Regions from separate parts of the Kineococcus rhizosphaerae genome, predicted to be linked through region 1. Evidence: riboswitches for the same ligand, from Rfam matches in the RefSeq annotation. Region 1 holds a riboswitch; the other holds the start of a gene.
What was found. A riboswitch is a leader RNA that binds a small molecule or an ion and turns the genes downstream of it on or off. The one in region 1 is predicted to bind glycine.
Positions count from the first base shown of each region.

Region 1 (4,191 bases):
GATCTCGCGCACCTCCGCGGCGATGGCGAGCATCGCGTCGCAGAACCGGTCGAGCTCGGCGAGGTCCTCGCTCTCGGTCGGTTCGACCATGAGGGTCCCCACGACGGGGAACGACATCGTCGGGGCGTGGAACCCGTGGTCGACGAGGCGCTTGGCGACGTCGTCGACCGTGACGCCCGTGGCCTTGGTCATCGGCCGCAGGTCCAGGATGCACTCGTGGGCCACGAGCCCGCCCGGCCCGCGGTACAGGACGGGGAACGCCTCGGACAGCCGGGCCGCGACGTAGTTGGCCGACAGGACGGCCTGGACGGTCGCGGCGCGCAGCCCGTCGGGGCCCATGAGGCGCAGGTAGGCCCACGGGATCGGCAGGATCCCCGCCGAACCGTACGGGGCGGCCGAGACCATCCCCACCCCGCCGGCGTCGGGGGCGGTGGAGGGCAGGAACGGCGCGAGGTGGGAGCGGACCGCGACGGGCCCGACGCCGGGGCCGCCACCGCCGTGCGGGATGCAGAACGTCTTGTGCAGGTTCAGGTGCGAGACGTCGGCGCCGAACTTGCCGGGCCGGGCCAGGCCGACGAGGGCGTTGAGGTTCGCGCCGTCGACGTAGACCTGCCCACCGGCGTCGTGGACGAGCCCGCAGACCTCGCGGATCGACTCCTCGTACACCCCGTGCGTGGAGGGGTAGGTGACCATGAGCGCGGCCAGGTCGTGGGCGTGCTCGGACACCTTGGCGCGCAGGTCGTCCAGGTCGACGTTGCCGGCCTCGTCGCAGGCCACGACGACGACCTTCAGCCCGGCCATGACGGCGCTGGCGGCGTTCGTGCCGTGCGCGGAGCTGGGGATGAGGCAGACCGAGCGCTCCCCGTGGCCCTGGGCCACGTGGTAGGCGCGGATGGCCAGCAGCCCGGCGAACTCCCCCTGCGAACCGGCGTTGGGCTGCAGCGAGACCGCGTCGTAGCCGGTGACCTCGGCGAGCCAGCGCTCGAGGTCGGCGACGAGCTCGGCCGTCCCCGCGAGCTGGTCGGCGGGGGCGTACGGGTGCAGGTCGGCGAACTCGGGCCAGGAGATCGGCTCCAGCTCGGTCGTGGCGTTGAGCTTCATCGTGCACGAGCCCAGCGGGATGGCCCCGCGGTCCAGGGCGTAGTCGGCGTCGGACAGCCGGCGCAGGTAGCGCAGCATCGCCGTCTCGGAGCGGTGCTGCGAGAACACTGGGTGCGTCAGGTACTCCGACGTGCGGCGCAGGGCCGCGGGCAGCGCGGGTTCGGCGCTCACCTCGGCGGGGTCCAGGCCGAACCCGGCCAGGGCCGCCGCGACGTGGGCGTCGGTGGTCGTCTCGTCGACCGTGAGCCCGACGTGGTCGGCGTCGACGAACCGCAGGTTCACCCCGGCGGCCACCGCGGCGTCGACGACGGCGCGCGCCCGGCCCGGGACCCGGGTCAGGACCGTGTCGAAGAAGGCGTCGTGGACGACCTCGACGCCGCCCGCCCGCAGGGTCTGCGCGAGCGCGGCGGCGCGGCGGGCGACCTGGGCCCCGATGGCGCGCAACCCCTCCGGGCCGTGCCAGACGGCGTAGCAGCCGGCCATCACGGCCAGCAGGACCTGGGCGGTGCAGATGTTGGAGGTGGCCTTGTCGCGGCGGATGTGCTGCTCGCGGGTCTGCAGCGCCAGGCGGTAGGCCGGGTTGCCGTCGGCGTCGACGGAGACCCCGACGAGCCGGCCGGGCAGGGACCGCTCCAGGCCCTTGCGCACGGCCATGTACGCCGCGTGCGGACCACCGGCGCCCATCGGGACGCCGAAGCGCTGGCTGGAGCCCACGGCGACGTCGGCGCCGAACTCGCCCGGTGCGACGAGCTGGGTCAGCGCGAGCAGGTCGGCGGCGGCCACGGCGACGGCCCCGCGGGCGTGGGCGTCGGCCACGACGGGCGCGAGGTCGCGGACCTTGCCCGAAGCGCCCGGGTACTGCACGAGCAGGCCGAAGACCGCGTCCAGACCGGCCAGCGGCTCGGGGGCGTCGAGGTCGACGACGGCCAGCTCCAGCCCCAGCGGCAGCGCACGGGTGCGCAGGACCGCGAGGGTCTGCGGCAGGACGTCGGCGTCGACGGCGAAGACGGCACCGGCGGGGGCCTTGGACGTCCGGCGCGCCAGCGTCATGGCCTCGGCGGCGGCGGTGCCCTCGTCGAGCAGGGAGGCGTTGGCGATCGCCAGGCCCGTCAGGTCGGTGACCGCGGTCTGGAAGTTCAGCAGGGCCTCCAGCCGCCCCTGGGAGATCTCCGGCTGGTACGGCGTGTACGCCGTGTACCAGGCCGGGTCCTCCAGGACGTTGCGGCGCACCACGGCCGGGGTGCGGGTGCCGACGTACCCGAGACCGATCATCGAGGGGACCACGCGGTTCTTCGCGGCCAGCGCGCGCAGCGCGGCCGTCACCGACGTCTCGTCGAGCGCCTCGGGCAGGTCGAGCACGCCGTCGCGGATCCCCGCGGGCACGGCCCGGTCCACGAGGTCGTCGAGGGAGTCCAGGCCCACGACGGACAGCATCCGGGCCACGGCCGCGGCGTCCGGGCCGATGTGGCGGGCGCTGAACGGCAGGGCCGCCGGTTCGGGGGTGAACTCGGGCAGTTCGGTGGCGGGGACGGACGGCGAGGACATCGGCTCTCCGGAGGTCGTGGACTGGGTGGACCTCCCCGTCTGTCACCCACCCGCGGGTGAGCTCCAGAGCGGCCAACCCCACGTGGTCCTTCCGCCTGAGAGGTTCCGGGGATGTTGCCCCTTCGGCGCCCCGATCGGTCAGGATCGGGATCTCTCCCACACGAGGTGAACGGCCAGCCTCCACTCTACGGGTTCGGCGCGCCGCTATGGTCTGCGCCGTGATCAGCCTCGCCGTCTGCAGCGCCAAGGGCGGGGTGGGCAAGACCTCCGTCGTCCTCGGGCTCGCCTCGGCCGCCCTCCACCGCGGCACCAGCGCCCTCGTCGTCGACCTGGACCCCCAGGCGGACGCCACGTCCGGCCTGGACGTGACGGCCCAGCGGGCCCACGACGTGGCCGCGGTCCTGTCGGCCCCCAAGCGCAGGGTCGCCGAGGAGGCCGTCGCGCCCAGCGGCTGGGTCGACGACCACCCCGGTCTGCTCGACGTGCTGACGGGCTCGGACGCCTCGGCCGGCCTGGACACCCCCGACGCGGACGAGGAGACGCTGAAGTCGTTGCGGCGCGCGCTGAAGAAGCTCGACGACCACGCGCTGGCCCTGCTCGACACCCCGCCCTCGCTCAACGGCCTGACGCGCTCGGCGTGGCGGGCGGCCGACGCCGTCCTCGTCGTCTCCGACGCCAGCCGGTTCTCCGTCGCCGCCGTGGACCGCACGGTGCGGGAGGTGCGCGCCCTGCGGCAGGCCCCCCGGATCGTCGGCATCCAGGTCAACCGCTTCACCCCGCGCTCGGGCGAGCAGAGGTTCCGGTACGAGGAGCTGCGGGCGCTGTTCGGCGACCTCGTCCTGGAGCCCCTGCCCGACCGGGTGTCGGTGCCGCAGTCGCAGGGCGCCGGCGTCCCCCTGCACGCGCTGAGGACCCGGACGGCCAGAACGCTTGCGGGGCAGTTCGACAGCATCCTGGACCGGGTGCTCGCCCCCGCGTGAGGGAACCGTTCCGGGGTGCGGTACGTCCAAGGTGCGGGATGATCCGCGAGCGTCTACCGTCCTGAGACGGCGTGCGCCCGGGGAACACCCCCGTTGGTGCCGCCCCCGCTCTGCCCGCGCACGCTGCGGGTCCTAGGAGGTCCTGTGACGTCGTCCAACACCCCCCTCGAAGCCGGCCAGCCCACCTCCCGCGCGCCACGCCTCGTGCGCCCCGCCCGACCGGCCGGTGCCGTCCCCGCGCCCGTGCGCCTGCCGGCCACCGACCCCGAGTCCGACCGCATCACCGGCCTCGTCCAGCGCCTGCGGGCGCAGTGGACCCGCTCGGGCGCGGACATCGCCACCCGCCTGCGCCCCGGCGTCGACGACGCCCGCCTGGACGCCGTGGAACGCCAGCTGGGCCTGCTCCTGCCCCGCGGGGCGCGTGCCTGGTGGCGGGCGATCGACGGGGTCGACCCCGTCCGCACCGCCTACCGCACCAGCGCCCCCAGCGTCGGCCCCGGCGGCTGGGTCCCGCTGACCCTCGAGGAGGCCCTGCGACGGGCCAGCGGGCAGGGCCCCGGACTCG
Region 1 covers NZ_PVZF01000001.1:63,437-67,627, reverse strand. The annotation lists gene gcvP (aminomethyl-transferring glycine dehydrogenase) at 1-2,646, opposite strand, end outside; glycine riboswitch at 2,720-2,815, opposite strand; gene CLV37_RS00325 (ParA family protein) at 2,865-3,626, shown strand; gene CLV37_RS00320 (SMI1/KNR4 family protein) at 3,771-4,191, shown strand, end outside.

Region 2 (4,191 bases), on a different contig from region 1:
CGGCGGCCCGGGTCCTGCGGGCCGCCGAGGAACTGGGCTACCGCGCCGACCGGGCCGCCAGCTCGCTGGCGCTGCGCCGCTCGCGCCTGCTGGGGGTGGTGCTCGACGTCCGCAACGCCTTCCACGCCGAGCTCGTCGAGGAGCTGCAGTCGGCGGCCGAGGAGGCCGGCTACGAGGTCGTGCTCGCCGCCGTGACGCGCACGCGCGGCGAGCGGGCGGCCGTCGAGACCCTCCTGGACTCGCGGTGCGAGGCGTTGCTGGTGCTCGGCCCGGAGGCGAGCGGGCCGGAGCTGGCGGCCCTCGACGCGCGGGTCCCCGTCGTCGTGCTCGGGCGCCGTTCGCGGCCCGGGCCCGGGCGCGGCCCCGACGTCGTGCGCGCCTCCGACGAGGTCGGGATGCGGCTGGTCGTCGAGCACCTGGCCGGGCTCGGGCACCGCGAGGTGCTGCACGTCAGCGGCGGGGCCGGCGACATCGCGGCCGACCGGCGCGCGGGTCTGGAGCGGGCGGCGGCCGGGGCCGGGCTCGCCGTCCGCACGGTCGACGCCGGTTTCGACGAGGCCTCGGGGGTCGAGGCGGCGCGCCGGGTGCTCGACGGGGGGTGGTCCGGGACGGCGGTCGCGGCCGTCAGCGACCGCGTCGCCCTCGGGTTCCTCGACGTCCTGAACCGCGAGGGGATCGCCGTGCCGGGGCGGGTCTCGGTCACCGGGTACGACGACAGCCCGCTGGCCCGGCTCGGGCACGTGCAGCTCACCTCCGTCAGTCAGGACCCGGCCGAGCAGGCGCGCTCGGCCGTGCGGCTGGCGGTCGAGCGGCTGGAGGGGGAGCCGGGGGGTGAGCCGGGCGCGAACGCCTCGGACGTCGTGCTCGAACCGCGGCTGGTCGTGCGGGGTACCACTGGATTGGTCTTCATGTCAGAATGACAGGACAAACTAGTCCTCAGGAGGATCCGTGCCCCTGCTCCGCTTCGACCTCGTCGCCGGCCGCACCCCCGCCGAGCTGACCGCCCTGCTCGACGCCGCCCACGCCGCCGTCGTCGAGGCCTTCGAGGTGCCCGCCGGCGACCGCTACCAGGTCGTCCACCAGCACCCGCGGGGCGAGCTCGTCGTCCACGACACCGGTCTGGGCATCGAGCGCACCGACGCCGTCGTGCTCCTGCAGGTGACCAGCCGCCCGCGCAGCCGCGAGCAGAAGGAGGCCTTCTACCGCCTGCTGGTGCGCAACCTGGAGGAGGCGGCCGGCACCGCGCCGAGCGACGTCGTCGTCTCCGTCGTCGAGAACTCCGACGCCGACTGGTCCTTCGGGCACGGCCGGGCGCAGTTCCTCACCGGCGAGCTCTGAGCGTGGCCCGCGGGGACGGCCGTGTGTCACGCTGAGGGCCACAACTGCACACACGGCCGCTCCGCCCCGGCGGGAGAGCCCCACCGCGCGCGGTGGGCACCGTAGGAGCAACCACCCCGGAACCTCTCAGGTCCCCGCACCGCCGCAGGCAGGCCGCTCTGGAAAGCAGGACCCCACGGTCCTCACCGACGGGGAAAGCTCCGCGAGGGGTGAAGCTCTCAGGTCCCGCGACAGAGGGGGTCAGCTCGGCCGCAGGTGCGGCCGTGACGAGAGGAGCCCACCCGATGTCGAGCACCCCCAGCCCGCTCGCGGCCGCCCACGCCGCCCTCGGCGCCTCGATGACCGACTTCGCCGGCTGGTCGATGCCGCTGCGCTACGCCTCCGACCTCGCCGAGCACCAGGCCGTGCGCACCACCGCCGGGATCTTCGACCTCTCGCACATGGGCGAGGTCCGCGTCAGCGGCCCCGAGGCCGCCCGCGCCCTCGACCACGCCCTCGTCGGCACGCCGTCCACGATGCCGCTGGGGCGCGCGGCCTACGGCATGGTCGTCGACGCCGACGGCGGCATCCTCGACGACCTCGTGACCTACCGGCTCGGGGAGCAGGAGTTCCTCGTCGTCGCCAACGCCGCCAACGCGGCCGTCGTCGTGGCCGCGCTGACCGAGCGCTGCGCCGGCTTCGACGCCGTCGTCGCCGACGAGACGGCCGGCTGGGCCCTCGTCGCCGTCCAGGGCCCGGCCTCCCTGGCCGTCGTCGGCCCGCTCGTCGACGCCGACCTGGGCGCCCTGGGCTACTACCGCTGCCTGCCGGCCGTCCTGGCCGGGGCCTCGGGCGACGTGGAGGTGCTCCTGGCCCGCACCGGGTACACCGGCGAGGACGGGTTCGAGGTCTTCGTCCCCGTCGCCCACGCCCTCGCCGTCTGGGACGCCCTGCTGGCCGCGACCCGCGAGCACGGGGGCGTCCCCGCGGGCCTGGCCTGCCGCGACACCCTGCGCCTGGAGGCCGGGATGCCGCTGTACGGGCACGAGCTGAGCCGGGACGTCACGCCCTTCGCCGCCGGTCTGGGCCGCGTGGTGAAGCTCGACAAGGAACCCGGCGGCGTGGGGTACGACGCGCTCCGGCGGCTCGCCGGCACCGAGCCCGCGCGGGTCCTCGTGGGGTTGCGGGGCGCCGGGCGCCGGGCGCCGCGCGCGGGGTACGCCGTCGTGCACGACGGGTCCGCCGTCGGGGAGGTGACCAGCGGGGCCCTGTCCCCGACGCTGGGCTTCCCCGTCGCCATGGCCTACGTCCAGCGCGAGCTCTCCGCCCCCGGGACGGCGCTGCACGTCGACGTGCGCGGCACTGCGCTGCCCGTCGAGGTCGTCGCCCTGCCGTTCTACCGCCGGGAGCGCTGAGCCGTGGCCCTGTCCGTCTTCGACATGTTCTCGATCGGCATCGGGCCGTCGAGCTCGCACACCGTCGGTCCCATGCGCGCCGCGCTCGCCTTCGCCGAGGGGCTCGAGCGCGACGGCCTCCTGCCGCGGGTGCGCTCGGTCACGGTCGACCTGCACGGCTCCCTGGGGGCCACCGGCCGCGGGCACGGCAGCGACCGGGCCGTCGTCCTGGGCCTGCTCGGCGAACGTCCCGAACTCGTCGACCCCGACGCCGTCGAGGGGTACCTCGACGAGATCAGGGCGTCGCGGGAACTGCGGGTCCTGCGGCGGCACGCCGTGGGGTTCGACCCCGACGCCGACGTCCGGCTCGTCACGGCCTCGCTGCCCGCCCACCCCAACGGCATGGTGTTCACCGCCCGCGACGGCGACGGGAACGTCCTCGCCCAGCGGACCTCGTACTCCGTCGGCGGGGGTTTCGTGAAGGACGACCCCCTCGACGCCGCCGCCCCCGTCGTGGGGTCCGGGGCGGGGTTGCCGTGGGGTTTCCGGACGGCCGCCGAGCTGCTCGAGCACTGCCGGGAAACCGGTCTGGGCGTCGCGGACCTGGTGCGGCGCAACGAGGAGAGCCTGCGCCCGGCCGAGGAGGTCGACGCCGGCCTGCTGCGGATCTTCGCGGCCATGCGCGCCTGCGTCGACCACGGCCTCGTCACCGACGGCACCCTGCCCGGCGGGCTGGGCGTGCGCCGGCGCGCGCCGCGGCTGCACGCGCAACTGCTGGCCGAGGAGGGGTCGTCGGAGTCCGACGTCCTGCACGCCATGGACTGGGTGAGCCTGTTCGCGCTCGCCGTCAACGAGGAGAACGCCGCCGGCGGCCGGGTCGTGACCGCACCCACCAACGGCGCGGCGGGCATCGTGCCGGCCGTCCTGCACTTCCACCGGCGCTTCGTGCCCGGCGCCGACGACGCGGCGACCGTGCGCTTCCTGCTGGCGGCCGGGGGGATCGGGATCGTCCTGAAGGAGACCGGCTCGATCTCCGGGGCCGAGGTCGGGTGCCAGGGCGAGGTGGGCTCGGCGAGCGCGATGGCGGCCGCCGGGCTGGCCGAGGTCCTCGGGGGGACCCCCGAGCAGGTGGAGAACGCGGCCGAGATCGCCGTGGAGCACCACCTGGGCCTGACGTGCGACCCGGTCGGCGGGCTCGTGCAGATCCCCTGCATCGAGCGGAACGCGGTGGGGGCCACGACGGCGATCCACGCGGCGCGCACGGCGCTGCGCGGCGACGGCAGCCACGTCGTGAGCCTGGACACGGCGATCGCGACGATGCGCCAGACGGGGGCGCACATGCGCTCGGAGTACAAGGAGACGTCGCTGGGCGGGCTGGCGCTGACGGTGGTGGGCCGCCCGGCGGTGGGGGTCAACGTCCCCGAGTGCTGACCCGCGCGTCCCGTTCGACCTCGCGGCAGAACGCGGTGACCGCCCTGCG
Region 2 covers NZ_PVZF01000003.1:19,093-23,283, reverse strand. The annotation lists gene CLV37_RS07195 (LacI family DNA-binding transcriptional regulator) at 1-920, shown strand, start outside; gene CLV37_RS07190 (tautomerase family protein) at 949-1,338, shown strand; glycine riboswitch at 1,406-1,483, shown strand; glycine riboswitch at 1,492-1,582, shown strand; gene gcvT (glycine cleavage system aminomethyltransferase GcvT) at 1,623-2,732, shown strand; gene CLV37_RS07180 (L-serine ammonia-lyase) at 2,736-4,142, shown strand; gene CLV37_RS07175 (LysR family transcriptional regulator) at 4,123-4,191, opposite strand, start outside.
Region 2: linked by a shared signal. The riboswitch ahead of gcvT (glycine cleavage system aminomethyltransferase GcvT) and the one ahead of gcvP (aminomethyl-transferring glycine dehydrogenase) in region 1 are both predicted to bind glycine.